Regions from separate parts of the Kribbella sp. NPDC051137 genome, predicted to be linked through region 2. Evidence: riboswitches for the same ligand, from Rfam matches in the RefSeq annotation. Region 2 holds a riboswitch; each other region holds the start of a gene.
What was found. Region 2 has a riboswitch for thiamine pyrophosphate ahead of thiC (phosphomethylpyrimidine synthase ThiC). Riboswitches for the same ligand answer to the same signal wherever they lie in the genome.
Positions count from the first base shown of each region.

Region 1: another riboswitch for thiamine pyrophosphate. It lies ahead of AB0M51_RS15140 (cytosine permease); the one in region 2 lies ahead of thiC (phosphomethylpyrimidine synthase ThiC).
Region 3: another riboswitch for thiamine pyrophosphate. It lies ahead of thiS (sulfur carrier protein ThiS); the one in region 2 lies ahead of thiC (phosphomethylpyrimidine synthase ThiC).

Region 1 covers NZ_JBFBBI010000003.1:41,622-51,534, reverse strand. The annotation lists gene AB0M51_RS15175 (S8 family serine peptidase) at 1-370, shown strand, start outside; gene AB0M51_RS15170 (DHA2 family efflux MFS transporter permease subunit) at 426-1,844, shown strand; gene AB0M51_RS15165 ((p)ppGpp synthetase) at 1,816-2,829, opposite strand; gene AB0M51_RS15160 (ATP-binding protein) at 2,980-4,173, shown strand; gene AB0M51_RS15155 (DUF3152 domain-containing protein) at 4,222-5,064, shown strand; gene AB0M51_RS15150 (hypothetical protein) at 5,094-5,906, shown strand; gene AB0M51_RS15145 (alpha/beta hydrolase) at 5,903-6,562, shown strand; TPP riboswitch at 6,580-6,696, shown strand; gene AB0M51_RS15140 (cytosine permease) at 6,692-8,020, shown strand; gene AB0M51_RS15135 (flavoprotein) at 8,188-8,733, opposite strand; gene AB0M51_RS15130 (HD domain-containing protein) at 8,797-9,372, opposite strand; gene AB0M51_RS15125 (pyridoxal-phosphate dependent enzyme) at 9,490-9,913, shown strand, end outside.
Region 2 covers NZ_JBFBBI010000005.1:181,429-191,341, reverse strand. The annotation lists gene AB0M51_RS26905 (DMT family transporter) at 1-86, shown strand, start outside; gene AB0M51_RS26900 (MarR family transcriptional regulator) at 49-387, shown strand; gene AB0M51_RS26895 (glycoside hydrolase family 3 N-terminal domain-containing protein) at 389-1,636, shown strand; gene AB0M51_RS26890 (DUF202 domain-containing protein) at 1,633-1,968, shown strand; gene AB0M51_RS26885 (DUF202 domain-containing protein) at 1,977-2,285, shown strand; gene AB0M51_RS26880 (DUF47 family protein) at 2,426-3,058, shown strand; gene AB0M51_RS26875 (inorganic phosphate transporter) at 3,061-4,059, shown strand; gene AB0M51_RS26870 (inorganic phosphate transporter) at 4,149-5,285, shown strand; gene AB0M51_RS26865 (hypothetical protein) at 5,299-5,532, shown strand; gene AB0M51_RS26860 (hypothetical protein) at 5,529-6,053, opposite strand; gene AB0M51_RS26855 (lysophospholipid acyltransferase family protein) at 6,170-6,922, opposite strand; TPP riboswitch at 6,950-7,080, shown strand; gene thiC (phosphomethylpyrimidine synthase ThiC) at 7,072-8,673, shown strand; gene AB0M51_RS26845 (transposase) at 8,887-9,411, shown strand; gene AB0M51_RS26840 (hypothetical protein) at 9,408-9,913, shown strand, end outside.
Region 3 covers NZ_JBFBBI010000005.1:341,970-351,882, reverse strand. The annotation lists gene AB0M51_RS27670 (LysR family transcriptional regulator) at 1-275, shown strand, start outside; gene AB0M51_RS27665 (serine hydrolase) at 272-1,144, shown strand; gene AB0M51_RS27660 (RidA family protein) at 1,249-1,635, opposite strand; gene AB0M51_RS27655 (DUF6807 family protein) at 1,717-3,573, shown strand; gene AB0M51_RS27650 (thiazole synthase) at 3,548-4,321, opposite strand; gene thiS (sulfur carrier protein ThiS) at 4,323-4,526, opposite strand; TPP riboswitch at 4,518-4,629, opposite strand; gene AB0M51_RS27640 (glycosyl hydrolase) at 4,646-7,204, opposite strand; gene AB0M51_RS27635 (DUF5937 family protein) at 7,292-8,245, opposite strand; gene AB0M51_RS27630 (pyridoxamine 5'-phosphate oxidase family protein) at 8,284-8,703, shown strand; gene AB0M51_RS27625 (YceI family protein) at 8,734-9,207, shown strand; gene AB0M51_RS27620 (G5 domain-containing protein) at 9,208-9,609, opposite strand.

The DNA.
Region 1 (9,913 bases), on a different contig from region 2:
CCAGGGGTACGTCGAGCCCGCCGCCGCGGTGACCTGTGCGCCGCAGCAGTTGCTGTACCTCAGGTACTCCACCCCCACCGACGCCGACAACACCGTGCGCCACGGGGTGGTGCCGCTGAAGATCACGCCGTACTACGAGCGCACTGCCGCCGCGGGCAGCCCGCCGGTGTTCACGTCGGTCAAGGTCACCGCCAGCTACGACGGCGGCAAGACCTGGCAGCCGGTCCTGGGCGCCAACCTGCGGAAGGCGTACCAGGCGCTGCTCGTGCCGCCCCGCGGTACGGCGACCGTGTCGGTGCACGTCGAGGCGACCGACGGGAACGGCAACACCGTCAGGCAGACGATCGACTCGATGGTCGGCGTCCGCTGAGACGATCCGCCGCCCGTGGCCGGTCAAGTTGTTCAACGTTATACATTCGTGGGCGATGAACAACGAGACCGGCCGCGGGCGGCGGCTGCTGGTGCTCGCGATCTGTTGTTCCAGTCTGTTCATCGTCGGGCTGGACTCGACGATCGTGAACCTGGCGTTGCCGGCGATCCGGGCCGAGTTCGGGGCGTCGGTCGCGAAGCTGCAGTGGACGATCGACGCCTACACGCTGGTGCTGGCCAGCCTGCTGATGGTGTCCGGGTCGACCGCGGACCGGGTCGGGCGGCGGCGGACGTTCCAGGCGGGGCTGGTGCTGTTCGGGATCGGGTCGTTGCTGTGCGGGGTGGCGCCGACGATCGACCTGCTGATCCTGTTCCGGGTGCTGCAGGCGGTCGGCGGGTCGATGCTGAACCCGGTGGCGATGTCGATCATCACCAACACCTTCACCGACCCGCGGGAGCGCGCCCAGGCGATCGGGATCTGGGGCGGCGTGGTCGGGCTGAGCATGGCGGTCGGGCCGGTCGTCGGCGGGACCCTCGTGGACGCGGCCGGCTGGCGGTTCATCTTCTGGATCAACGTGCCGGTGGCGGTGGCCGCCGTACTGATGACGGCGTTCTTCGTCCCGGAGTCGCGGGCCGCTGTGCCGCGGCGGATCGACCCGGTCGGGCAGGTGCTCGTCGTACTGCTGCTCGGCGGGCTGACGTACGGGATCATCGAGGGCCGGTCGGCGGGATGGGGGTCGCCGTTGATCGTCGGGTGCTTCGTGGTGTGTGTGGCGGCGTTGGTCTCGCTCGTGTACTACGAGAGCCGACGGGAGGAGCCGCTGCTGGATCCGCGGTTCTTCCGGAGCGCACCGTTCTCCGGGGCGACGCTGATCGCGGTGTGCGGGTTCTCGGCGCTGTCCGGGTTCCTGTTCCTCAACTCGCTGTATCTCCAGTCTGTGCGCGGTTTCACCGCGCTGCACGCCGGCCTGCTGACGTTGCCGATGGCGGCGATGACGGTGGTGTTCGCGCCGATCTCCGGGTGGCTGGTGGGTCACCGTGGTCCGCGCATACCGCTCGTGGTCGCCGGGACGATGCTGGCGACCTCCGGGTTGATCCTGTCGCAGCTGAGCACAACCACGGCCACACTGCACCTGCTGGTGGCCTATCTGGTCTTCGGGCTCGGTTTCGGCATGCTGAACGCACCTATTACCAACGCGGCCGTCTCCGGCATGCCCCGCGCCCAGGCCGGCGTCGCAGCAGCCATCGCTTCCACCAGCCGCCAGGTAGGCGCGTCCCTGGGCGTCGCTGTCGCCGGCACAGTTCTCACCGCCCGCCTGGTCGGTCCTTTCGAGAAGGGCTTCGTCGACGCCGCCCAACTCTGCTGGTTCATCATCGCGGGCTGCGGCGTCCTGGTGCTGGCGTTGGGGCTGATCACCACGAGCGCCTGGGCCCGGCGCACGACCGTCACGGGTGAATCAGCCCCGCGCGGGTGAGGGCCTTGAGGCGGCCTTTCAGGATCTTCTGGCGGCGTTCTTCCTCCGGGAACAGGTCCAGGTAGGTGGGGCCCTTGGCGGCGAGCAGGTCGTCGTCGAGGCGGCGTACGGTGCCGGCCGGGGCGCGGTGGGTCATGGCGGCCTGGACTGCTTCGCTGTCGATGCCGGTCAGCAGGTCCGTGAGCTGCTCCTCGGTCGTCACGCCGAGGCGGTGCAGGATGCCGAGGATCCAGGCGTAGTGCGTGGTCTTCGCGTGCGGCGCGTCCGGGTAGCGGCGGTTCAGGTACGTCGTCAGCGTCGCGGTGGTGAGGTCCAGCGGGGCCTTGTCCGACGCGGTCGCGGCGAGCTCGCGGTACAGCCGGTCGATCTCGGTGAACTCGTTGTCGGCCAGCTCCATCAACGCCGCCGCCAGCAGGAACCTCCGGTCGAACTCGGGCTTGCGGTCCGGCGGGATGTCCAGCTTGTACCGGATGTCGTGCTCGAACTCCGCCCACGCGTGCTGGACCGCCGTACGGACCTGGATCTCCATCACCAGGTTCTTCAGTACGGCGTACTCCGGGAGCTCGCGGCGGTGCTCGTTCAGCCGGACCAGGTAGTGCTTGCTGGCGTACCCGAAGACGCCCTGCGCCCGGGTGTGCGCGCCCATGTCGGTGTGCTCGACGATCTCGAACTCTTCCTCGATCACCTCGCAGACCCGATCCACGGCCTCCACCAGGAACGTGATCACCCGGGCCGCGACCAGGTCGGTGATCTGGTTCAGCGGGTCGTCGTACTTCGGCCGTGCCGGATCGTCCGGATGCGGCTTCGACGCCTTCGCGAGGAACGACTCCGGGTCCTTCGCCCGGGCCGTCGCGCTCAGGTAGTTGATGCCTTCCTCTTCGCCGATCAGTTCGTTGATCAGCGCCTCGAGCTTGCGCGCACCGCCGACGTACTGCTGGTGCACCCGCTCGTACAACGCCCCTGCCTGCGGAGCCCACTCCACCATGGCGGAACCATAGTGGTCTTGGCGTCGCTCATGCTGTCTATCGTTGTCTAGTCATTTCGCTAGAAAGCCGTAGACACTGCGAGCGACACGCCGCTGGTGTTCGATTCGTCAATCTACGGAAAACGCTAGACGGCCTCATACAGTGAAAGCATGGATCCGATCCGGAATCCCTATGCGCCCGGCGCCGGTCAGCGGCCGCCTGAGCTGGCCGGACGCGACACCGAGGTGCGGCAGTTCGAGGTAGTGCTCGAACGGGTCGCGGCAGGCAGACCGGAGCGGAGCCTGGTGCTCAGCGGACTCCGGGGCGTCGGCAAGACGGTCCTGCTCAACACACTCCGCTCGCAGGCGATCAAGCGCGCGTGGGGTACCGGGAAGATCGAGGCCCGCCCGGACCAGAGCATCCGGCTGCCGATCGCGCAGGCGCTGCACACCGCGATGCGCGAGCTCGGCCACCGGCACCGCGACGACGAGAAGGTCGACCAGTTCAGCGCCGTACTCAAGGCCTTTGCCCTGCGTACGGCGGCCAACGACCGGAAGGGGATCCGCTGGCACCCGCCGGTCGACGTGGCCGCGGCGAAGGGCCGGGCCGACTCCGGTGACCTGGAGATGGACCTGATCGAGCTGTTCACGGACGCGGCCGACCTGGCCGGTGACCTGACCGTCGGGGTCGGGCTGTTCATCGACGAGATGCAGGACATCAGCACCGACGACCTGTCCGCGCTGTGTGCGGCCTGCCACGAGATCTCCCAGCAGAGCGCGCCGCTGGTCGTCGTCGGCGCCGGCCTTCCGCATCTGCCCGCCGTACTGTCCGCCAGCAAGTCGTACTCCGAGCGCCTCTTCCGCTACATCCGCGTCGACCGGCTGGCCCGGGACGCCTGCGACCGCGCGCTGATGATCCCGGCCGAGAGCGAAGGCGTGCGGTACGACGAGGAGGCGTTGGACGAGCTGTACGCGCAGACCGACGGCTACCCGTACTTCGTGCAGGCGTTCGCGCACTCCACCTGGGACCACGCGCCGACGTCCCCGATCACGATCAAGGACGTCGCCGTCGCCGCCCCCGAAGCCTCGGCCGAACTGACCGTCGGCTTCTTCGGCTCCCGCTACGAACGCGCGACTCCCGCCGAACGCGAGTACATGCGCGCGATGGCCGAGCTCGGCATCGGCGTCGACGACGGCTCGGTCCCGACCTCCGAGGTCGCCTCCACCCTGAACCGCAAACCCCAGTCCCTCTCCCCGGCCCGCGACGGCCTGATCAAGAAGGGCCTCGTCTTCTCCGCCGAACGCGGCACAGTCGCCTTCACCGTCCCGCACTTCGGAAAATTCCTCCGCACCCGAACGGCTTAACACAACGCCACTTTCATGCCCCCGCAGCAATCGGTAGGGTCAACTGTCATGACCCGCCGCCAGCAGACGACCGTGTCTGGGCGGCGGCGTGGGCGGCACAGTCGGCGGAAGGGCTTCAAGGGCCAGTGGCTGGTGGTGACCGTGCTGGCGGTGCTGGCGACTGCCGTGGTGGTGCATCCGGATGTGGCCCGGCGCAACAGTCTCGCGACGCAGGCGATTGCCGGGGTCGACGAGGTGGCGCGTGAGACGCCGATCCCGACACGTACCCCGACGCCGGTCGCGGTACCGACGCAGAAGTTCACCACGCCGTTGCGGCCGGCGCCCTCGTTGACGCGTAAGCCGAAGAGCTCGAAGCCGAACGTGCTCGTGTCCAGCGGGAAGCTCGCCGTGGTGCCCGGCTTCAGCAAGGCGAACGGCGTCCGCGACAAGCTCACGTACCGCGTGGAGATCGAGCAGGGCGTCACGGTGAACGGCGCCGCGGTGGCGGCGAAGATCCACCAGACGCTGACGGACCCGCGCGGCTGGCAGGCGCTGCACCCGGTGAGCTTCGAACGCACCGACAAGCCGGACGCGGACCTGCGGATCATCCTGGCGACGCCGGCGCTGACCGACAAGCTGTGCCTCCCGCTCGACACCGGCGGCGAGGTCTCCTGCCGGGTCGAGGACCGCGTCGTGCTGAACGCGAAGCGCTGGGTCTACGCGATCCCGGCGTACAACGGCCAGGTCGAGTTGTACCGCAGCTACCTGGTGAACCACGAGGTCGGCCACGCGCTCGGCCACGGACACTCGACGTGCACCACCCCGAAGACCCCCGCGCCGGTGATGATGCAGCAGACCAAGGGCCTGGCCGGCTGCCTGCCGAACGCCTGGCCGACGGTCAAGGCGACCTGAGAGACTGATACGGACGGGAGGAGCAGCCGATGTCGTCACAGGACTTCCCGACGTACGGCCGGGACAACGAGCCCGACAAGCAGCAGCCGCCCGCTGAGGAGCACCATTACGCGCCGCCCACGCCGTACGGCGGCGGCTCGTACGGGCCAGGTCACCAACCGCCGCAGGAGCAGTTCCCGTACGCACAACCCCAGCCGTACGGCGGTCAGCATCCGCAGCAGCCGACCAACCCGTCGTACGTCCAGCCCCCGGCCTACCGCCCGGGAGCGCCGTACGGCCCGCCGGCGAGCCCGCAGCCGCACGAGCTCCCGACGTACGGCCGGGCCGACACGGCACGTGATCCCCGTGTATCCCGCGTCCTCGGGCTGGCCGCCTTCGTCGCCGCGATCTACGGGCTGCTCGTCCTCACTGTCCAACGCGTCGCGCTCCGCGAGATCTCGCAGGCGCCGGGCTCGCCGCTGAACCACCCGCTCCGCACCGACGTACTGGACGCGATCGGCCAGTTGTTGCTCGTGATCGTCGGCGCTGCCGGCCTCGTGATGTGGATCCGCGACCTGCTCGCCCGCCGGAAGGCCGGCACCGGCCCGAAGCCGTCCGAGCTGATCGGGCTCCTGGTCGTCGCCGTGTCCGCGATCCCGATCCTGGTCTGGCTGATCATGGTTCTGTCCACCGGCCTCGGCGGCGACGACGGCGCCGTCCACCGACTGCCCACGGCGTACGGCTGGGGCGGCTTCGGTCTGCTGATCCTCGCCGTCGGGTTCTTCCTCGGGTACCGCGAGCTGCGGCCCGACGTACCGAACCCGGTGGTCAAGGCGCCTCCGGCCAAGGCTCCCTGGGAGTGAACGCGCCCGTCGTCCTCGTACCCGGTCTGGGCCTCGGTCCCGAGTCGTACGCAAGGACAGTCGAACACCTCACCACGCCGTACCACGTGGTGACTCTTCCCGGGTACGGCGAACCCGCGGGCGCCCGTGAGGACCTGCATCCGCGTGCGCTCGCGGTCGCTCTGGGAGACAAGATCCGCGACCGGGCCGTGGTGGTCGGCCACTCCGCGAGCTGCCAGATCGTCGTCGAAACGGCGGTGCGGTACCCGGACCTCGTGCACGCTCTCGTCCTCATCGCGCCGACCGGCGACATCCGGCTGTCGAGCTGGGTCGACCGGGCGGTCCGGCTGGTCGGTTCGGCCATTCCGGACGCGCCGAAGCTGGTCCGGATCAGCCCGCAGTACGCCCGTACGACGCTGCCGTCGATCGCCCGCGCCGGGGAGGCGTCCAGGCACCACGACCTGGCGGCGGTGATGCCGCAGGTCCGCGCGCCGGTCGTCCTCGTCCGCGGCAGGTACGACCTGGTGTGCACGGCGGAGTGGCTCGAACGGCTCGCCCAGCTCAGCCACGGGGAGGCCCGCACCCTGGACACCGGCTCCCACATGCCGGTCGTCACGAACGGTCCGGAGGTGGCCGCTCTCATAGAACGAGCCGCCGCGCTACCGGAAACCAGCTGACGCGTTAAGCTTTTCGGACAAACCTATGCGGGAGCTCGCACCGAAGCGCGCGGGCTGAGAGGGCGACAGCTGGGTCGCCGACCGCCTGAACCTGACCGGGTAATGCCGGCGTAGGGAGTGGGGTCACTCATGACCGATACGACTGTTCGTCCTGCCAGCCAGACCGAGGCGCCGCTGGTCCTCACCACGGATGCGCCGCGCACGCTCGGGTTCTTCCCGCAGTTCACCCTGTGGGCGAACCTCGGAATCTCGCTGTTCGGCCCGGTGACCGGTGCGCTGGTGGCCGCGTACACGGGATCACTGGGGCAGGGTCTGCTCGCGATCGTCGTGGGCTGTGGGCTCGGCGCCCTCGTACTCGGCGGCTCGGCCGTCTTCGGCTCGCACACCGGTGCGCCGGCGATGGCGGCGCTCCGGGGAATCTTCGGGCGCCGCGGGTCGATGGCGCCGACCGTGCTGAACATCGCGCAGAACATCGGCTGGGCGACGATGGAGATCATCGTGATCTCGCAGGCCGCGGTCGCGGTCACCGGTCCGAAATGGCGCTGGCTGTTCGTGCTGCTGGCCGGTCTGGTCGCCACCTCGATGGCCGTACGTCCGCTCGGCAGTGTGAAGCTGCTGCGGAAGTTCATGGTCTGGCTGGTGCTGATCGCCTCGGCGTACCTCTTCGTCGAGGTGCTCATCAAGCCGGTGCACGGCCTGCCGCAGGACAACGTGTACGGCTTCTGGCCCGCGGTGGATCTGGCCGCCGCCGGTGTGGTGTCCTTCGCCCCGCTGGCCGCCGACTACACCCGGCACTCGCGCACGAACAAGGCGGCGTTCAGCAGTTCGGCGCTCGGGTACGGCCTGGCCGCGATCATCTACTACGCGCTGGGCGTGTTCGCGGTCGCCACCCTGCAGACGAACACCGACAACGTGATCACCGCCCTCGTCACGCTGCCGGCCGGCGCGATCGCGCTGTTCGTCCTGCTGGTCGACGAGGTGGACGAGGCCTACGCGAACGTCTACTCGACGACGATGTCGCTGCACAACCTCGTCGGCCACATCGACCGCCGCTGGATCTCGGTCGCCATCGGGGTCGTTGCCACCGGCATCGCGATGTTCATCGACCTGGGCAACTACACGCAGTTCCTCTACCTGATCGGCTCGGTCTTCGTCCCACTGTTCGCGGTCGCGATCGCCGACTTCTTCCTGGTCAGCAAGATGCGCTGGGACGTGTCGGACACGGCGAAGTTCCGCTGGCAACCAGCCGTCGCCTGGCTGATCGGCTTCATCGCCTACCAGCTGGTGAACCCGGGCACCGTAGCCGGCTGGTCCCCCCTCTGGACAAACATCCAGCAAGCCCTCTTCAACCACCACCCGGTCCCCGCCTGGCTCGGCGCGACCTACACCTCGATCCTGATCTCAATGATCGCCGCGGTAATCCTCGGCCAGGTAGGAAAAACAAACAAGAGGGGATAAGTCGGGTGTAGTTGAGGGAGAGGTGGTGAGCCCACGCGGTGCTACGCGCGCTCCCGCCCAGACTGTCGGGACGCCCCACGGCCCGAAACGTCCCACCCGGTCGCCCGCGCCGCACCCGTGAAGATCCCACCTGGCAAAGGCCCCGCCAGCAACGGACGGTCCTCACATCAGACCGTGGGGCGAGCAGTAATCCTCTCGAAGACCCAATCCCAGTCGAAGTCCTTGACGATCCGCCCGCCAGTTCCGGACGGAACGGAGGCGAGAGACTCGGCCGAGCCGTTCTGCGGATCGACGATCCGGATGCCTGCTCGGCGAAGTACGGTGAGCGACGCCGACCAGGCTGGATGATTCGTCAACTCCTGACTGGCATACGGAACAGCGACCGTGGGAGTCCGCGAGCCGAGGGCCGCGCAGAGTGTGGTCAGCGGATACGAATCCGCGTTTCCAGTCGCCCACGCATTCACCGTGTGAAAAGTCGCCGGCACCACAGCCACGGCATCAGCAGTCGGCGTACGTCGAGCCTCAGAGGGCCTGCGATTACCGACGATGACCGGAACATCGGACAGATCCTGCTCCTCCAGCCAGGGCAGCGCGGCGTCGGTTGGAAGAACGTAAGGATCCCACCCTCGGCCCCGCGCCGCCCGGACCCCGTCCCCGACCCGAGCGGCGAGCGGCGCGCCACAGACGACCAGCAGCAGGGCAGGTTCGCTCATACAGGATCACCCGTCCGGGCTAGTGAAGGCAGTCGGACATCGTCGACTGACGGTTGTAGTTTGTCAGCGGTCGCGCCAGGCGAGCGGAGAGGTTTGAAGAGCTGCTTCAGCGAGGCGTTGGCCGAAGTCGGTCTGGATGCGGGCGCGGGACGACTCGATCCAGCCGGTCACGCGCTTGTAGCCAGCTTCGCCGTACTCGACGGCCTGCATGAGGCACTCGAGACGGTCCGCGTCTTTGGCGCAGCGGGCCTCGATCGTCTCGGCGGCCTCATACTCGGCAACGGCTTCGCGGATGCTCTTGGCGGCCGCCTCGGGAAGGACGGCTACCTGGTCCTCGGTGATGCGTTCGTTGCTCGCGACCTCCAAGTACGGCTTAGCGCTGTGCGGGATGTCGCCGATCCGGGTCTCCTGCGAGTCGTGCCACATCCCGAGGTACGCGGCCCGCGCCGGGTCGCCACCCTCCTCGCTGGCAATCAGCGCCTCCAGCTGGGCAACGCGCAGACTGTGCTCCGCGACGGACTCGGGATCACGGACACCGACATGCCACCATCCGGCCCGACGGAGCCGCTTCAGTACGCCCATCTCGTAGGCGAAGGCGACGACTCCTGCTGCGTCCCGGTCGGTAGCGTCATCGGTCACGAGTACTCCGTTTCCATCATCGGTCGGCCACCTGCATTGCACGCCACGGAGTGGTCAACTCTAAGGCGCTGCCGCCGTCAGCGTTGTCGCCCAGCACGGTCGTGCCATGCTGGGGCGGTGAGTGAAATCGAGTCACTCAGTCTCCGATTGCCATCTCCGGTACAGGAGCTTGGAGACGATCGACTGGCGGCAGCAGGTGTGCGCGTCCTGCTGAAGCGTGACGACCTGATTCATCCGGAGTTCCCGGGCAACAAGTGGCGGAAGTTGAAGTACAACGTCGCTGCCGCGCGGGAGCTCGGTCTCGGTACCTTGCTGACGTTCGGCGGCGCGTACTCGAACCACATCCGGGCAACGGCCGCGGCCGGGTACTACGGAGGCTTCACCACGATCGGGGTGGTCCGCGGCGAGGAGCATCTGCCGTTGAACCCGTCCCTCGAGTACGCCGTACGCCGCGGTATGCGCCTGACCTACCTGGACCGGACAACCTATCGGGCGAAGACCTCGGACGCGGTCATCAGCCGCCTGCGTCGGGAGTTCGGCG
Region 2 (9,913 bases):
CAGCGCGACGCCGGCATTCCGCACACCTACTACGAGATTCTCGTCCGGTTGTCCGAGGCGCCGGGCAACCGGCTGCGGATGAGTGAGCTCGCGGTCGCCACCCTCGGCTCGCGCAGCCGGCTCTCGCACGCCGTCAACCGGCTCGAGCAGAACGGCTGGGTGAAGCGCGAGGGAATCGAGTCCGACCGCCGCGGACAGGTCGCGATCCTCACCGAGCTCGGCCGGCAGAAGCTCATCGACACTGCGCCCGGCCACGTCGAGGAGGTGCGCAGGTCGATCTTCGACGCGCTCACCCCCGAGCAGGTCGAGCACCTGTACGACGTCTGCGCCACTCTGGCCCGGCACTCGGGCGACACCGTCGACCGTGCGGCGTGGGAGCGAAACTGAGATGAGACGTCCGGTCGCGCTGATCGCGCTGACTGCACTCGTCGTCTCCGGCTGTGGTGGCAAGGGCTCCCAACCGACGGCCGGGCCGAGCACCGTCCCGTCGTCGACGGTCCCGGTGACCGAAGGACCGAGCAGCCCGGCGAGCACCCCCACCGCCGAGACAGCAAGCCCGACCCGGCCGACCCGGTCGCCCCATACCACCCAGGCGCCGAGCTGCGTGGACCAGAAGCTCAAGGCGCTCACCCTCCGCGAGAAGGCCGGCCAGCTGATCATGACCGGCATCGACGGCGCCGGTATGACGTCGGCCCAGCGCGCCGTCGTACAGCAGCAGAAGTCCGGCGGCGTGTTCCTGGTCGGCAACGGCGGCAGCCTGGCGAGCACCCGTACGGCGATGGCCGCGGTGCGCTCGGCCGGCACCGTCGAAGGCGTCCGCCCGTTCATCGCGGCGGACCAGGAAGGCGGCAGGATCCAGCGGCTCAAGGGCCCCGGGTTCGACCGCATCCCGGCCGCGACGGTCCAGGGCACCTGGTCGAGCTCGAAGCTCACCGCACAGGCGCAGGAGTGGGGCAGCCAGCTGAAGCGGGCCGGCGTCAACGTCGACCTCGCGCCGGTCGCCGACGTCGTACCCGCGTCACTCAAGTCGCAGAACGCGCCGGTCGGCCAGCTGGACCGTGAGTACGGCGACACGCCGCAGCAGGCGGGGCAGGGCGTCGAGGCGTTCGTCCAGGGCATGCGCAAGGCCGGCATCGCGACCTCGGTCAAGCACTTCCCGGGCCTCGGCCGGGTCCGTGGCAACACCGACTTCGCGGCCGGCGTGGTCGACGACGTCACAGTCCGCGGCGACGCGAACCTGCAGCCGTTCGCCGACGGGATCAAGGCCGGTACGTCGATGGTGATGGTCTCGACGGTCACGTACAGCAAGATCGACCCGAAGAACCGGGCGGTGTTCTCGCCGACCGTGATCCAGGGCATGGTGCGCGGCGACCTCGGCTGGCAGGGCGTGGTGATCACCGACGACGTCGGCTCCGCCGCGGAGGTGAAGGCGGTACCGGCCGGCGACCGGGCGACCCGGTTCGTGGCGGCCGGCGGCGACATCGTGATCAACGCCGAGCCCGGGCTGACCGCGGTCATGGTGAACGCGCTGGTCGCCGAGGCTCAGCAGGACACGTCGTTCGCCGCGAAGCTGACGAGTAGCGTGCGACGTGTGCTGACTCTCAAGCAGGACTACGGCCTCGTGAGCTGCGGATGAGCGAGGAAGAGGAGCCCGACTACCGGTTCACCCTCGCGAACGAGCGCACCTACCTGGCGTATCTGCGGACCTCGCTCGCCTGCTACGCCGGCGGGCTCTCCGCGGTGCAGTTCCTCGACCTCGGCCCGGACCGCTGGCCGGCCCGGATCATCGGGATCGTGCTGGTCCTCACCGGAATCGTCACCACCGCCGGAGCGTTCCGGCGCTGGCAGCTGAACCTGACCGCGATCCGTCGCGGCGGCGCGCTGCCGGCCAGCCGGCTGCCGCTGATGCTGGGGGCAACGATCGCGACAGTCGGCCTGATCGGGCTGCTGTTCTCCCTCTGGCGCTGAGTGTGGGAATGAGCACACCGGATCCAGGGCGGCAGCCGGAGCGGACGCTGCTCGCGTGGCGCCGTACGGCTCTCGGACTGATTGCCAACGGCACGCTGTTGCTCGCTTCCGGCCACGGATCGTCAGAGGTCCGGACCGGTCTCGGAATCGTCGTTCTCGTGCTCTCCCTGGGCTGCTGGACCGCGGTGAGCGCCGTCTACCGGCGGTCCGAGGGGGGTGCCGTGCACCACCTCGGGCACGACCGCGTACTCCGGGTCGCGGCCGGTCTGGTGCTCGTTGTCGGCCTTTTCGACCTGTACGCCGTGCTCACCAAGTGAAACCGATCGGTTACCAACCGTGTGTGATGTGCAAGGCCTGTTCATAACGACGCGATACGTTGATCCGGCCGGATGCCGCGTCAGCGGTAGGTTCCCCCTAGCATGTTCACGGTTTGTCCCTCGTTCACCCGGAGCTTGAAGTGCCGTTACGTCTGCGTCCGAACGACCCGACGTTCTACGACCTTTTCACCGAGTCCGCCAACCACCTCGTGGACGGATCCCGGATCCTGGCGGAGCTGCTCGGCAGTACGGCGGGTACCGGTCTGTCCGCCAGCCACCAGATCGCCGCCCAGATGAAGGACGCGGAACACGCGGCCGACGAGACCACGCACTCGATCATTCGCAGGGTCAACTCCACCTTCGTCACGCCGTTCGACCGCGAGGACATCTACCGGCTGGCCTCCGACCTCGACGACGTCATGGACTTCATGGAGGAGGCCGTCGACTCCGTCCACCTGTTCAACCTGGAGAAGCTGCCGGAGGAGATCGCCGAGCAGATCGAGGTCCTCCAGCGAGCCGCCCAGCTGACCGCGGAGACGATGCCCAAGCTGCGGACCATGAAGGACCTGGCCGAGTACTGGATCGAGATCAACCGGCTGGAGAACACCGGTGACGCGGTCCACCGGCGGCTGATCGCCAAGCTGTTCAGCGGCGACTACGAGGCCCTCATGGTGATGAAGGTGAAGACCGTGGTCGACCTGCTGGAGGCCGCGATCGACGCCTTCGAGAGCGTCGCGAACACGGTCGAGCAGATCGCGGTCAAGGAGAGCTGAGCGTGGAGCTCACGCTCGTCATCGCCGTCGTCGTCATCGCGCTCGCGTTCGACTACACCAACGGCTTCCACGACGCCGCCAACGCGATCGCGACCTCGGTCTCCACCCGGGCCCTGACCCCGCGGGTCGCGCTCGGCATGGCCGCGGTGATGAACTTCCTCGGCGCGTTCCTCGGCACCGAGGTGGCCGAGACGGTCGGCAAGGGCATCATCAGCGCACCGGCGGGCCGGCACGGGCTGGTGATCGTGATCGCGGCCCTGGTCGGCGCCATCACCTGGAACCTGATCACCTGGTACTTCGGCCTGCCGAGTTCCTCGTCGCACGCGCTGATCGGCGGCCTGGTCGGCGCCGGGCTGGCGTCCAGCAGCGTCGTGCTGTGGTCGGGGATCCTGGACAAGGTCGTGATCCCGATGGTGCTGTCGCCGGCCGTCGGCTTCCTCGGTGCGTTCCTGCTGATGATCGCGATCCTCTGGCTGTTCCGGAACCGCAACCCCGGCAAGACCACCCGCGGGTTCCGGCTGGCGCAGTCGCTGTCGGCCGCCGCGATGGCGCTCGGGCACGGTCTGCAGGACGCGCAGAAGACCATGGGCGTGATCTTCCTGGCGCTGCTCACCACCGGGCACGCGAACGCCAAGGACGGCATCCCGATCTGGGTGAAGCTCGCCGCCGCGACCGCGATCTCGCTCGGTACGTACTCCGGCGGCTGGCGGATCATGCGGACGCTCGGCCGCCGGATCATCCACCTGGACCCGGCCCGCGGCTTCGCCTCCGAGGCTGTCTCGGCGGCGGTGCTGTACGTGATGGCGATCGGCCTGCACGCCCCGGTCTCGACCACCCACACGATCACCTCGGCGGTGATGGGCGCGGGCGCCACCAAGCGGCTGTCCGCGGTCCGCTGGGGCGTCGCCAAGGGCATCGTCACCGCCTGGGTCCTGACGATCCCGGCGGCCGGCGTCGTCGCCGCCGGCGTCTACGGTCTGGTCCACCTGATCTTGGAGTAAATTCCCCGGGCCGGTTCATTCAGAATTCACTCACCGAGCCTACGGTCGATCGAGGTTGCAGATCGTCCGCCTAGGGGAAGTGATCGCGAATGGACCTGTCGTTCCTCGTCGTCGTGGTGATCGTCACCGCGTTGGTGTTCGACTTCACCAACGGGTTCCACGACACCGCAAATGCGATGGCGACCTCGATCGCCACCGGCGCGCTGAAGCCCAAGGTCGCGGTCGCCGTGTCCGCGGTGCTGAACCTGGTCGGCGCGTTCATCTCCACCGAGGTGGCCAAGACGATCTCCAGCGGCATCGTCGACGACGCCAAGGTGACCGTCCCGGTGATCTTCGGCGGCCTGGTCGGCGCGATCCTCTGGAACCTGCTGACCTGGTACCTCGGTCTGCCGAGCTCCTCGTCGCACGCGCTCTTCGGCGGCCTGATCGGCGCCACCTGGATCGCGTCCGGGAGCAGCGCCGTCCATTTCGGCACCGTCGTCCAGAAGATCATCGTCCCGGCCGTCGCGGCCCCGATCGTGGCCGGCGCGGTCGCGCTGCTCGGGACCTTCCTGGCGTACAAGATCACCGCGCGGGCCCGGAAGAAGTCGGTCGAGGACGGGTTCCGGGCCGGCCAGATCGCGTCCGCCTCGCTGGTGTCCCTGGCCCACGGCACCGGTGACGCCCAGAAGACGATGGGCGTCATCACGCTGGTGCTGATCGCCTCCGGCAGCCTGCACTCCGGCGCCAGGCCGCCGATCTGGGTGATCCTGGCGGCCGGTACGGCGATCGCACTCGGCACCTACCTCGGCGGCTGGCGGATCATCCGGACGATGGGCAAGGGCCTGGCGGAGATCGAGTCCCCCCAGGGCTTCTCCGCGGAGACCAGCTCCACGTCGGTACTGCTGATCTCGTCGCACCTGGGCTTCCCGCTGTCCACCACGCAGGTCTGCTCCGGCAGCATCCTCGGCGCGGGTCTCGGCAAGCGGCTCGCCGAGGTGCGCTGGACGGTGGCCGGCCGGATGGCCGTGGCCTGGCTGCTGACGCTGCCGGCCGCCGCGGTCGTCGGCGCGCTGTCCGGCGAGGTCGCGGACTCCGGCAACGTCGGGGTCGCGATCATCGCGGTCCTGGCGACCGCTGCCGGCGGCGCGATCTACGCGGCCTCCCGGCGCCGCCCGGTGACCTCGGACAACGTCAACGAGTACCCGAGCCCGGCCGCCGCCGCGACCACGCCCGCAACGGTCTGAGAGGAGTACGGGGATGCACATCAACTGGACTGCCCTCGGCGAGGTCGCACTGGTCAGCCTGATCTTCGGCGTCGGCCTGGCGGTGCTGTTCGCGTTCGGAGTGACCGCGATGTCGCGGCGTGCGGTGGCGATCGACGAGAAGCGGCAGCCGTCCTTCGTGGACACCGGCGTGGCTGCGCTGTGCTTCGCGGCCTGTCTCGCTGCCGTGCTCTACGGGCTGTACTTGATCATTCCGCAGTTCCACTAGCGGTTCCAGCGGCGTACAGCCTTGGCCACGTCCTTTGCGCGGATGGAGCCGAGGTTGTACTCCCAGGCGGCCAGTAGACGGCTGCCGAGCACCTCTGCGTCCAGGAACATGCGGGGTCGTACGGCGACCGCCCAGGTGGCCGCAGCCGCGTGGCCCTGCTGGTGGAGCAGGTCGTCAACGGTCGCCTCGATCCGGCCGCTCTGCTCGTCCGGAAGGCCGTCCGTGGCCCAGTCCTGCACGATCTGCGGGTCGTCGGCCGTCATCCGCGCCAGATAGGTCAGCGGGCCGCGCCAGAAGCCCTTGCTGCCGATGCTGTCCAGCGTCTCCAGCGGGAACCAGCCGTTCTGGTTGCGCCGTCCGTTCACCGCGGACTCGATCTCGCGGGCGCGGTCGGGGGAGAGGTCGCGGGTCGCCCAGTCCACGAAGTACGCGCCGGCGTCTGGAATGTGCTCGGCCACGTGCGGCGCAGGTGTCAGCGCACCGGGCTCGAAAAGATGCAGCTCCTCCGGTGAATCGAACACTTGCCCGCCCCCGCCTGCTCGAGTGCACGGGCGGCGGCAGCCGCCCGCCGAACAGGAACCCCCCAGGTGCCTGTCACATCAACGAATGCTTTCGTACCCTCGATCCGCCCCGAGGGTCAAGGGTTCTGCCGTCGTTCGGCCCGCCGCGCCAGCTCCTCGCGGTCCAGCCGCTCCGCCTCCGCCGGGGTCGGCGCGCCGCCGCCGTACGCGGCCGGCAGCCACCAGGCACCGTGCGGCTGTTCCGGATACCCGCGGATGCTCTGGTCGAGCATCCCGGCCATCGTCGAGCGCAGCCGGGCGGTCGCCTCCGCCGGGTCGTCGTCCGGCGTCACGGTGAGCGGTGCGCCGATGCTGATCGAGATCGGGCGGTGCCGGGTGAAGTCCCGCGGGTGGTCCTTGGTGAACATCCGCTGGGTGCCCCACAGGATCATCGGCAGCACCGGTACGCCGGCCTCCGCCGCCATCCGGACCGTGCCGGACTTGAACTCCTTCAGCTCGAACGACCGGCTGATCGTGGCCTCCGGGAACACCCCGACCAGTTCGCCGGCCCGGAGGTAGTCGACGGCCGTCCGGTACGACGCGGCGCCCGCCTCCCGGTCCACCGGGATGTGGTGCATGCCACGCATCAACGGACCGGAGTACCGGTTCCGGAACAGCACTTCCTTGGCCATGAAGCGGACCAGCCGCCTGGCCGGCAGCGCGCCGTACCCGCCGAGGATGAAGTCGACGTAGCTGATGTGGTTGATCGCGACCAGTGCGCCGCCGGAGCGCGGGACGTGCTCGGTCCCGGTCCGGCGGATCTTCAGGTCCAGGGCCAGGAAGGCGGTCTTGGCGAAGCCGATCACGGGCGGGTACACGAGGTCTCGCATGTCCCGATTATGGTGTGCGGTGACAACTACAGACCGCGGGAGCTCGCACCGTAGTGGGCTGAGAGGGCGGCTGGACCCAGGAATCTGACCTGGCCGGCGCCGCCGACCGCAGAACCTGTCCGGGTAATTCCGGCGTAGGGAGCAGCAGCATGGTCAATGTCAGCACCGGCCCGATCTCGGGGTCGGAGAAGATCCGCCGCGGCGAGCTGGGCGTGCCGGCGCGGCGCGTCAATCTCACCAACGGCGAGTACTTCGACCTCTACGACACGTCGGGTCCGTACACCGACGCGTCCGCGCGGATCGACGTACAGGCGGGACTGCCGCCGCTGCGGCGGGACTGGATCGCCGGGCGCGACCGGCGTACCCAGCTCGGCCACGCGCGGGCCGGGACGATCACCGAGGAGATGCGGTACGTCGCCGTCCGGGAAGGGCTCGATCCGGAGTTCGTCCGGGCGGAGGTGGCGCGCGGGCGCGCGGTGATCCCGGCGAACCGCTGCCACCCGGAGAGCGAGCCGATGATCATCGGGAAGAAGTTCCTGGTGAAGGTGAACGCGAACATCGGCAACTCCGCGGTGTCCTCCTCGATCGAGGAGGAGGTCGAGAAGCTCGTCTGGGCGACCCGGTGGGGCGCGGACACGGTGATGGACCTGTCCACCGGGAAGAACATCCACGAGACCCGGGAGTGGATCCTGCGGAACTCGCCGGTGCCGATCGGTACGGTGCCGCTCTACCAGGCGCTGGAGAAGGTGAAGGGCGATCCGGCGGCGCTGTCGTGGGAGGTGTACCGCGACACCGTGATCGAGCAGTGCGAGCAGGGCGTGGACTACATGACCGTGCACGCCGGCGTGCTCCTGCGGTACGTGCCGCTGACCGCGCGACGGATCACCGGGATCGTGTCGCGGGGCGGTTCGATCATGGCCGCGTGGTGCCTCGCGCATCACCAGGAGTCCTTCCTGTACACGCATTTCGCGGAGTTGTGCGAGATCTTGCGGGAGTACGACGTGACGTTCTCGCTCGGCGACGGGCTGCGGCCGGGGTGCATCGCGGACGCCAACGACGAGGCGCAGTTCGCCGAGTTGCGGACGCTCGGGGAGCTGACCCGGATCGCCTGGGAGCACGACGTCCAGGTGATGATCGAGGGGCCGGGACATGTGCCGATGCACAAGATCGCGGAGAACGTGCGGCTCGAGGAGGAGCTCTGCGGTGAGGCGCCGTTCTACACCTTGGGGCCGCTGGCAACCGATGTGGCGCCGGCGTACGACCACATCACGTCGGCGATCGGAGCCGCCCAGATCGGCTGGCTGGGCACGGCGATGCTCTGCTATGTCACGCCCAAGGAACACCTGGGGCTGCCGGACCGTGACGACGTGAAGACCGGGGTGATCACGTACAAGATCGCTGCCCACGCGGCCGATCTGGCGAAGGGCCATCCCGGTGCGCAGGCCTGGGACGACGCGTTGTCGAAGGCGAGGTTCGAGTTCCGCTGGGAGGACCAGTTCAACCTCTCGCTGGATCCGGACACCGCACGGTCCTTCCACGACGAGACGCTGCCCGCCGAGCCCGCGAAGACCGCGCACTTCTGCTCGATGTGCGGCCCGAAGTTCTGCTCGATGCGCATCACCGCCGACATCCGCAAGTACGCCGAGGAACGCGGCCTGACCTCGACGGAAGCAATCGAGGCCGGCTTCGCGGAGATGTCCGAAACCTTCCGCACCGCCGACCAGAAGCTCTACCTGCCGATCGCGGACTGAGCGGCGCTCGCATCCGGCCCGGGAGCCGTCCTCCCGGGCCGGACACGGGGAGTGATCGGGGTGAATCGGTTCAGGTTTTGGCCTTCACTCTGCGTAAATAAGGCTGTAGCCTTAACCCGTCGGAAGGAGGTACGGGCGATGGTCTTCGTTCTCACGGTAGATCAGCGGGGCAGCCGAAGCACGAGTGATCTCGTACCCGAGCTACTGACGTCCTTGAACCATCGGCCGCGGCGTACCGGGCTGTTGCGCAGGTTCGAGCGGACCGCCGGGGACGAGGTGCAGGGTGTGCTGGACGAGGCCCGTGCGACCGTCGACGTGATCGTCGAGCTGCTGCGGTCGGACAGCTGGTACGTCGGCCTCGGCATCGGCGACGTCACCGAGCCGCTGCCGCGCAGTACCAGGGCCGGTAGCGGTGACGCGTTCGTGTTCGCCCGGGAGGCGGTGACGCGGGCCAAGTCGAGCCCTCACCACGTGAACGTGGTCGGAGCGGACCCGCACGGCGCAGAGCAGGTGGAAACGGTGCTGTGGTTGATGGCGTCCGTACTGCGACGCCGTAGCGAGCGCGGGTGGGCCGTGGCCGACCTGTTGGCCGAAGGACTCACCAGGCGGGAGATCGGCGTGAAACTCGGCATCAGCCAGTCGGCAGTGACCCAACGCGCCCAGGCGGCCGGTGTCGTCGAGGAACAGCGCGGACGGGTACTTGCGGCGGACCTCCTCGGCCAGGGGGTTGCTGCGTGACGGCGCTGGTCCTCTCGCTGACCGCGGTCGCGCTTGTTCTCGCAGTACTGGCGTGGATCCCCAAGTCGGGGTCCAACTTCGAGATCGCCATCAGCGGCGTCATGCTCGCCTGCTTGGCTGCTGTCGGCGTACTGCTGCTCGTCAACGACGGTGTGGCGGGCTGGGCCGAGCACTGGTGGGACGTGCTGCTCCTGGTCGCAGGAGGGCTCGCAGTGGCCGGGGGAGGCCCGCTGACGACGTCTGTGCTGGCTTTGGCGGACAGACGGAGCACACACGCCCAGTCGACGCAGAAAGCCGGAGAGGTACTGCGTGGAGGCGCGCTGATCGGTGCGCTCGAACGACTGGCCATCTACGCGTCACTGGTGTCGGGCTGGCCGGAGGGCATTGCGATCGTGCTGGCCATCAAGGGACTGGCCAGGTACCCGGAACTGCGCAGCCCGGATCAGCCCGCCTCCGTCACGCCGCAGGCCGTTGCCGAACGGTTCATCATCGGCACCTTCAC
Region 3 (9,913 bases), 160 kb from region 2:
CGCGGGACCTGTTCATGGACACATTGGCCTTGCACCGACCGGACGGTGGGACGGTGGTGGTGACGGATGAGCGGGCCGGGCTGGCGATGGCGGCGGCCGGGCAGGCGATGGTGGTGACCGCCGACCCCACACTGACCGCGCCCGGCGTACGGCGGTATCGGCTGGCCGACGATCCGCTCCCGTTGCGCCTGCGGCTGGTGTGGTCCCGCACGCGTACGCCGTTCCTCCGCCCGGACGACGTGATGGCCCAGCTCACGGAAGCGCTCGCCTCGTGAACGCCCGGATCCGAGCAGTGTTCGACGACGCCGGCGTCCGCGGCTGGCTGCACGCCGTCGCTCTGGACGACCCGGACGCCACCGTCGAGGTCGACGCCGACGGGATCGTGCCGCTCGCCTCGGTCTACAAGCTCCCGCTGCTCGCGGGCTTCTGCCGACTCGTGGACCTCGGTGAACTGGACCCGCGGCAGCAACTCACCCTGGACCCGGCCACCAAGACCGCCGGCCCGACCGGGCTCTCCACCTTCGCGGATCCGGTGACCGCCTCGCTGCGGGATCTCGCGCTGTCGATGATGACGCTCTCCGACAACGCCTCCGCCGACGCCCTGCTGGACCTCGTCGGTCTGCGCCGCCTGGCCGCGATGCTCACGGACTTCGGCCTGCGGAGAACGTGGGTACGCCGGGGCACCGCGGGCAACCTCCGCGACCTCCAGCGCCGTACCGGAACGAGCGACCCGGACGCGGCGCTCGCCGTACTCGCGGACAACGACCAGACCGACCCGGCCGGCGTCTACGAGGCCGCGAACGCCTCCGCCAGTACGGCGCGGGACATGACGTTTCTGCTCCGTCGTCTCTGGGCGGGCGAGTTGCTGTCGCCCGGACAGACCGAGTTCGTCACGGCGACCATGCACCGCCAGGTCTTCATGCACCGGCTGGCGTCCGGCTTCCCGCACGACGGCGTCCGCGTCGCGGGGAAGACCGGTACGTTCGGCGCGCTCCGCCACGAGGTCGGCGTGGTCACGCTGCCCGGAGGGTCGGCGTACGCGATCGCAGTCTTCACGCTCGCCGCCCGCGGCGACATCCGCCAGCCTCGCGTCGACACCGCCATTGGCGAGGCCGCCCGCCGCGCGGTCGACCTCCTCCGCTGACGGCCCTCTGCAGTTCGACAGGACATCTACGTCCACTGCGCTCGATCCGGCCGGCGCCCGAGCCTGCGGGGACCGGTGCTGGGCGTATACGTCCTGTCGATCGGTCAGACGACCGCGTAAGCCTCGACCTCGAGCAGGGCCCCGGGGACGGCGAGCCCAGCGATCTGCACCGCCGTACTCGCGGGTTTGGTGCCGGGGATGTACCTGTCGCGGACGACGCGGATCGCGGGCAGGTGGCCGACGTCGGTGAGGAAGAACGTCAGCTTCACCACGTTCTCGAACGTCGCGCCGACCGCGATCAGGCAACGCTCGAGGTTCGCGAACACCTGCTCGGCCTGTGCACCCGGGTCGCCGCCGCCGACCAGCTTGCCGTCCGCGTCCAGCGCCAGCTGCCCGGAGACCGCCACCCACTGGCCGGTTCCGGTCACCACGTGGCTGTAGCCGTTGCCGGGGGCAACGCCCTGGACCTGCGGATACTCCAGTTCGGTCACCTGTTCCTCCGTTCCGTGTAGGACTCCATCCGATCACACCGGGGGTTGAGAAACCGGTTTCCATCGGGAGAGGATACGGACGTGGGCCGGACACCGAAGGACACCATCACGATCACCGACGTCGCACGCGTGGCCGAGGTGTCGCGAGCGACCGTGTCCCGGGTGATGAACGGCCGTCTCAGTGTCGCACCCGAGATCGTCGCCCGGGTCCGGGCCGCCGCCGAGCAGCTGAACTACCGGCCGAGCGACCTGGCCCGGAGCCTGTCGCTCGGCCGGACGAACATGGTCGCGCTGGTCGTCCCGGATCTCGGCAACCCGCTGTTCCAGCAGATCCTCCGCGGTATCACCAACGCGTCGGCCGCGGCCGGCTACAAGGTGCTGGTCGCCGAGACCGACGAGGACCCGGAGGCCGAGGCGGCGATCGCGATCGAGGCCCGGCGGCGCTGCGACGCGTTGATCATGGTCTCGCCCCGGATGGACCAGGAGCGGCTGGTCGAACTGCTGCCGCAGGTGCAGCCGGTGATCCTCGTCAACCGGCTGGGCCCGGCCGAGGTGTCGTCGGTGGTGGTCGACTACGGCCGCGCGGTCCGGATCGTCGTGGATCACCTGGTCGGTCTCGGGCACCGTCGGCTCGCGTTCCTGTCCGGCCCGGCCGCGTCCGCCTCGAACACGTTGCGTCTGCGGGCGCTCGAGGTCGCCGAGCGGGAGATCCCGGGGCTGGACCTGGTCAGGCTGGAGTGCGGGTGGTCGATCGAGGACGGGTACGCCGCGGTGGAACGGGTGCTCGACTCGCAGGCGACAGCGGTGGTCGCGTTCAACGACCTGGTCGCGTTCGGGCTGCTGGCGCGGCTCAACGAGGTCGGCGTCGCGGTACCGGCTGATCTGTCGGTGACCGGGATGGACGACATCGGGCTGGCGCGCTTCGCCGTACCGTCGTTGACGACCGTGCGGGTCCCGCAGAAGGACCTGGGGGAGTTGGCCTGGCAGCGGTTGCTCGCGTCGATCGCAGGGCCTGCGGACGTGGCGGACGACGTACCGGAGTTGCGGCTGGCGGTGCGGGCGAGCACCGGTCCGGTGCCGCAGGAGCCGCGGGCCGCGGTGTCGGACGATCGGATCGGATGGCAGCAGCAGGGGGACATCTTCGAGCTGGGGAGTTCCGCGGGCATGCTCGCGCGGTACGAGTTCGGCCGGCGGATGCCGCAGGTGCATGCGCCGCGCCCGTACCTGCATCCGGTCCGGACCCTCGGCGGGCATCCGTTGACGCAGGTTAGTCCGGTCGACCACCGGCACCACTACGGCGTCTCGCTCGCGGTCGCGCAGGTGAACGGCACCTCGCACTGGGGAGGACGCACGTACGTCCGCGGCCAAGGCCCGACCCTGCTGACGAACCACGGCCAGCAACGCAGCCGCGGCGTCACCGTCGACGATCGTGAACTGGTCGACGAACTCACCTGGTACGACGAGCAGGGCCGTCCGCAACTGGTGGAACGCCGGAGGCTGACCGGCGACCTGGCGTTCGGCGGCTGGCGCCTCGACTGGCGGAGCGTGCTCACCGCCCGGTACGGCCCGGTCCGGATCGACAGCCCGGCGACGACCGGCCGCGAGGGAGCGGCGTACGGCGGGATCTTCTGGCGGCTACCGTTTTCGGAAACTGTTGTCCTGAGTTCCGACGGCGAAGGGGTGGAGGCGGCGTTCGGGTCGTCGAGTCCGTGGATCGCGCTCGTACAGGGGGACGTCAGCCTGCTGCTGGTCCAACCCGAGCAGGTACGGCCGTGGTTCCTGCGGGTCTCGCAGTACGTCGGCGTGTGCCCGGCGCTGGCGTGGGACGAACCGTTGGTGCTGCAACCGAACCAGGAGCTGGCCTTGTCGCTGACCGCGGTACTCCTGGATCGGTCGCTCGACGCGGCGGACGCTAAAACGCTGGCAGGCCAGTTGTAGGCGACGACGCGAGCGCGGACTGCCAGCGGCGCGGGACGCGTCCCGCCAGGCGGGCGTTCCGGCCGGCGGAGACGGCTTCGCGCATCGCGGCGGCCATCAGCGCGGGCTTCTCGGCGCGGGTCACCGGGGTCGCTAGCATCACCGCATCGCAGCCGAGCTCCATCGCCAGCGCGGCGTCACTCGCCGTACCGATGCCGGCGTCGACCACTACCGGGACGTTCGCAGCCTCGGCGATCAGCGCGAGGTTGTGCGGGTTCCGGATACCGAGCGCGGAACCGATGGGTGCGGCCAACGGCATCACCGCCGCACAGCCGGTCTGTTCCAGACGGCGGGCCAGGATCGGGTCGTCGTTGGTGTACGGGAGGACCGTGAAACCGTCCGCCACCAAGGCCTCGACGGCGTCCAGCAGCTCGATCGGGTCCGGCAGCAGCAGGTGGTCGTCGGCGACCACCTCGACCTTGATCAGGTCGGTCTCCAGCGCCTCGCGGGCGAGTTTCGCGGTCAGGACGGCCTCGGCGGCCGTGTGACAGCCGGCCGTGTTCGGCAGGACGTCGATGCCGTGCTTCTTCAGTACGTCGAGCACCGAGCCCTCGTGGCCGGTCCCGAGCCGGCGCATCGCGACCGTGGTGAGTTGGGTGCCAGAGGCAACCAACGCCTCCTCCAGCACCTCCAGGTTGGCGGCACCGCCGGTGCCCATGATCAGCCGGGAGGCGTACGTCCGCCCGCCGAGCTCGAGGGGATCGTCCATCTCAGCCTCCCTGTGTCGCGCTGACGATCTCGACCCGGTCGCCGGGGCGGACCGTGGTCTGCGCCCACTCGGCCTTGGTCAGCACGTTCTGGTTCACCGCGACCGCGATCCCGGTGCTCCGGTCGGAGTACTCCGCGACCAGCTCGGCCACCGACTTCCCGGCCGGCCCGTCGACCGCCGTACCGTTCACCCAGACGGATTCCATCGCGCTCCTCCCTACGCCGGAATTACCCGATTCAGGTTCAGCGGTCGGTGACGGACCGGTCACCCTCTCAGCCCACTTCCTGCGAGCTCCCGCGGACATCTCGACTGTAGCTCACCCTCCTAAGGTGTTGTCACCGCGGTCACGGTGGAGCCGGAGATGTACGTCGGCCAGGTGCCGACGGTGACGGTGACCTGACCGTTCGCGTTCGGGGTCAGGGTGTACGGCAGCCCGTACAGGCTGGTGACCTGGACCGGACCGGTCGCAGTGACCGTCACGGTCGTGTTCGCGCCGGAGGCGGCCCAGATCGCGCGGAACGGCGTACCGTCTCCCGCCGCGTACACCTGGTCGATCAGCCCGTTGCCCGGGTACTCCTTACCGAGGAACGTCGCCCCGCGGAGCTGACGGGCGGCCGTGGCGTACGCGACGTACGACGGTTTCGGGGTGTAGGCGCCGAGCGCGTCCGCCTCGTTGTGCACCAGGCCGAAGTTGTACTCCTGGTTGGCGGGGTCGATGCCGTCGTTCTTGAAGTCGTACACGTAGAACCGGTCGACGTCGTAGCCGGGGACGTTGAGCATCGCGCGGGCGACGTACATCGCCTGTGTCGGCTCGCTGACCGGCGCGGCGCTGCCGGCTCCGGTGTACCAGCCGGCCTCGGTGATCCAGATCGGTTTGTCGACACCACCGTTGTACTGCCGGATCGTCGCGCGGACCTGGTCGATGAAGGTGCCGAGGCTCTCGGGCGCGTTCAGGTAGTTGTACGGGTGTACCGACACCACGTCGAGGTACTTCAGCCCGCCGAGCTGGCAGAACTGCTGGAACCACGCCTGCTGGGTGACGTCGGTGTCCCCGCCGCCGATGACCGTCAGGCCCGGGTGGTTCGCCTTCAGCTTCGGATACGTTGCCTTGAGCAACGCCAGGTAGCTGTCGGGGGTGTAGTTGGACTGTCCGGCAGCGTTGACGTCCCACTCGTTCCAGATCGCCAGGTTCTTCACCTGTGGGTACTGGCTCGCGAGCGCGTCCGCGTAGTTCGCGAACCCGGCCCGCCCGGTGTCGGTGAACGGCGCGTCGAAAGCGTTGTCCGGCACGTCGTCGTACTTCGCGTTGCCGTAGTCCGCGATCAGCAGCGGGTCAAGACCGTTGGACTGGAAGGCCTGCTGGTACGACGTGAACTTGGCCGGGAATGTGTAGGTGCCGACGGTGGACTCGACGGCGGACCAGTACGCCTCGTCACGCGCGGTCCGCGCTCCGGACTGGGCGATCAGCGGTACCAGGTCCTGGTTCCACGTGCCGGCGAAGTGCGTACCGGCGCCTTGGTACGTCGGGGCCGTGGTCGCGGCGACCGCGTCGACGTTGACGGATGCCGACGTACCGCCGTTGGTGATCGCGCTCTTGTCCAGTGTCAGCATGATCGCCTTCGCCGGGCCGTGCCAGATGCCGTCGTCGGCGCCGCCGAAATGGAGGTACCCGGTGCCGCGGTCGAACTGGGTGAGGCTGAGGTGCTGCCAGCCGGTTCCGGACACGGCGAGGCGCTGCTGGTGGACCTGGCCGGTCGCGTCGGTCAGGCGGAGGCCGAGTGACGACAGCTGGCTGGATTTCACCCACAGATCAAGGGCTTTGAGGTCGATCGGGACGAAGGTGCGCTGGAGTGCGACATAGTTGCCGCCGCCGATGAAGTCGCCGCTGAGCTTGGCGGACTGGGTGCCGGCCTCCGGGGTTGTGGTGTCGTAGCTAAGGCTGCCGGTCGCGCCGGGGAACTCGCTGCCTGGGTAGAACGACCAGCCCTCCGCGGCGCTCTCGTAGTTGCCGAGCGGAGTCGTGGGCGCGGCCGCCGGGGCGTTGAGCGTCAGGTCGTCGAGGTTCACGCTGCTGCTGGTCGAGCCGTTGATCGCGCCCTTGTCGAGGATCACCTCGACCTGCTTGGCAGGGCCGTGCCAGACACCGTCGTTCACGCCGCCGAAGTGGCTGTACTGCTTGCCACCGTCGAATCGCGTGACGCTCAACGGCTGCCAATCCGTTGCCCCTGACAACGTCAGGCGTTGCTGGTGGACCTGACCGGTCGAGTCGGTGATGCGGAACGTCAGGAACGACAGGTTCGGCGTTTTCGCCCAGAAGCTCACGCTGGTCGCGGCGACCGACGGGACGGTGCGATTGACGCTGACGTAGGCACCGCCGGCACTGAAGTCACCAGACAGCTTGCCGGAGGTCGTGCCGGAGTGGTTCGTGGTCGTGTCGAGCGTGAAGCTCCCGGTGGCGCCGGGGTACTCGCTGCCCGGGTAGAACGTCCAGCCTTCGGTGGTGCTCTCGAAGTCGCCGACCCGGTTGGTGGTGAGGCCGGCGACTGGCGTCGTACTGACGGGGCTGAGGATGGCGAAGGTGGTCTTGGCGGTCGCCGTACCCGCCTGGACGGTGAGTTCGTACCAGCCGCGGGTGGTGACCGCGACCTGCAAGGTGCTCGCGGCGGCCTGGCTGCCGCTGGCGACGACCGTGCCGTTGACGTCGGCGGCGGACCAGGTCACGGACGGCGCGTCCGTACTCAGGCCGACCTTGACCTGCTGGCCGTCGGTGAACACGTTGCCGAGGGTGATCGGGGTGAGGGCGAGGGTCGCGGCGTGGGCCGGGGTGATGGTGCCGATACCGAGGAGGAGAACTCCGAGAACGAGCGCAACAGTACGTCTCATGCCGACTCCTGATTCAGGGCGGTGTGTGGGACGTCGGCTGCCACGACGTTGTCTTGCGAAATCGCTTTCGCAAACTATTACCGGATGCTACGACGGTGTCAACGGTTCGCTACCAGTCAGCAACGCTGCGAGTTCGGTCGGGCGGTAGAGGACCTGCTTGCCCGTGCGCTGCGGCTCGACCAGCCCGGTGCGGCGGAGCAGCTGAAGGTGCTGACTGACCGCGGACGGGGTGACCTGCAGCTCGCCGGCCAGGTCCGTCGTGGTGCGGGGATGCGTCAGCAGGTCGAGGATGCGCGCCCGCGGCGTACCGATCAGTTGCGCCAGGTCCTGGTGGGACGGGGGCTCCACGACGGACCACAGGTTCGCTTGGCCGCGTGGCGGGTAGCCGAGCAGCGGGTCGGCGCCCGGTTCGAACGGGATGACGGCATGCGGGCCGAAGAGGGTCGGCTGGAGTACGAGACCGCGACCGTTGATGTCCTCTTGGCGGCTCAGCGCCGCGACCCTGTCGACCTTGAGCAGACCCTCCGCGTAGCTGATGGCAGGGCCCAGGCCGTTGAGCATCACGCCGGTGCCGTGCTGCGTGAGGACGTGGCCGCGGTAGCTGATGTCAGCGGAGAGCAGGGTCCGCATACGGTTCCAGTACGGCGCCATCATGGCCTGCCAGTAGTCACTGAGCGCGTTGACCACCTTGTCGATCGTCAGGGCATCCGGGAGCTCGCCGTTCACCGCTATGAGTTGCTTTTTGAACGTGTCCCGGTCCACGGAGGCGATCAGGTCCAGCTCGTCGGCCAGTTGCGTGAGCGGTGACGACGGGCGCGGCGTGAGGAAGTCCGGGCTGCCCATGGTGTCGTTGACCAGCCAGCGCAGTACGTCCCAGTCGAGCTCGGTCACCCGCGGCTGGACCGCCCGTACCCAGCCGAGCTGCAACGGGAAGCGCCCGGGCTCCCGCAGCGCACGCAACGACAGCACCATCTCCGCGACCGGCGAGACCGCGAACCGTACGTCGGCGAGGTCCTGCGAGTTCAGGACGTACGTGAGCACCCGACAAGTATGTCGGTGGCGGGTGGGAGGGTGCGTACATGGGGTTTCGAACGATGGACGACAAGGAAATAGCCGAGTTCCTGGCGCAGCCGCTGGTCGCGGTCCTCGCGATCGACGACCCCGGCTGGTCGCCACACGTGACACCCGTGTGGTTCCACCACCTGCCGGAGGGCAACCGCTTCCAGGTGATGACGCCGGCCAAGTCGAAGAAGACCCGCCTGCACCGCACCGGCTCGGGCGAGCTCTCCCTCTCGATCCAGACCGCCGACGGCCCGACCGCCCGCTACGTCAACATGCAGGGCGTCGCACGGTTCCTGCCGCTCGATCCGGCGCTGCTGCAGGCGATGGTCACGAAGTACCTCCCACCCGAGGCGAGGGCGGCGTACCTGGCGAATCCTCCCGAGGACTCGATGTTCGACATCACGCCGCGCCGGATCACCACGGGGGTGATCGGCTGACACTCCGGCGGGCCGCTTCGTCGTACCTGCATGCCTGAATACGTTCTCGACCAGCAGCGCAGCCGGATCGGGTTTGTGGCCGCGCATCGGATCGGCGGCAGGGTCCACGGCGGCTTCGACACCTTCGAAGGCGCCATAGACCCCGCCGGTGGGTGGGTGACCGTCCAGCTGGACAGCGTCGACACCGGTAACGCCCGCCGCGACGACCAGCTCCGCAAGGACTTCTTCGGTACGGCGACGCACCCGGAGATGACCTTCGTGACCACCGAGATCACCCCACGGGGCGCCGACCGCTACGACGTCACCGGCGACCTGACCCTGCGCGGGACCAGCCACCCGCTGACTGTCCCGTTCCTGCTGACCCAGACCGCCGGCGAGGCCCACCTCACCGCCACCGTCAAACTCAACCGCCACACCTGGCAGGCGAACTGGAACGCCTTCACCACCGCGCTGGTCCACCCTCAGGTGCTGGTCGAACTGGACGTGACAGCCACCAGCGGCTAGCTACTCGCAGGCGATCCCGTCGTGGTCGGCGTCCAGCCGGTAGATATCGGTCCCGATCACCCGGATCGGCCCCTGCACGTACTCCGGCCCATTACCGCTGCCGCCCGCACAGTCGACATCACTGGCAATCGGAACGCAGCCGCTGTAGTTCGGATCACACCCACCCGACTGCGTGGGCTCGTCGACCTTCGTCCCCACCACGGTCACCTGCGTCCGCGGCTCCTTCGCAACCTCCTGGCCGATCAGCCGCTTGTCCGTCTGCACCCCATTCACGTACGTCACCCGGTATGTCAGCCGCCGCGTCCCGTCCACTCCGGCAGTCCGCACCGACTTCTCCCCCTTGGGCAGCGAGTCGTCGGTCACCGTCCTCTTCTTGAACGGAATCACTCGGAACTCGACCACCTCCTTAGTGGTCCGCACCGCAGCCGTCCGCACCGGCACACTCGCCGGCCCACTGCCAGGCGTCAACGGCGCCACCACCGGACTCGAACCCGGCGGACTCTGAGACGGGCTTGGTGTCGGACTTGGTGTCGGACTCGGTGTCGCGCTCGGCGTCTGCGAATCCGTCACCCGCACACCCACCGGCACCACCGCCTCACCCGCCCCCGAGTCCCGCGACCCACAACCCCCGACCACCCCAACAACAACCACCAAAGCCGCCCCCACGGCACCACGAACCCACACCACAATCTCCCCCCACCCCGCC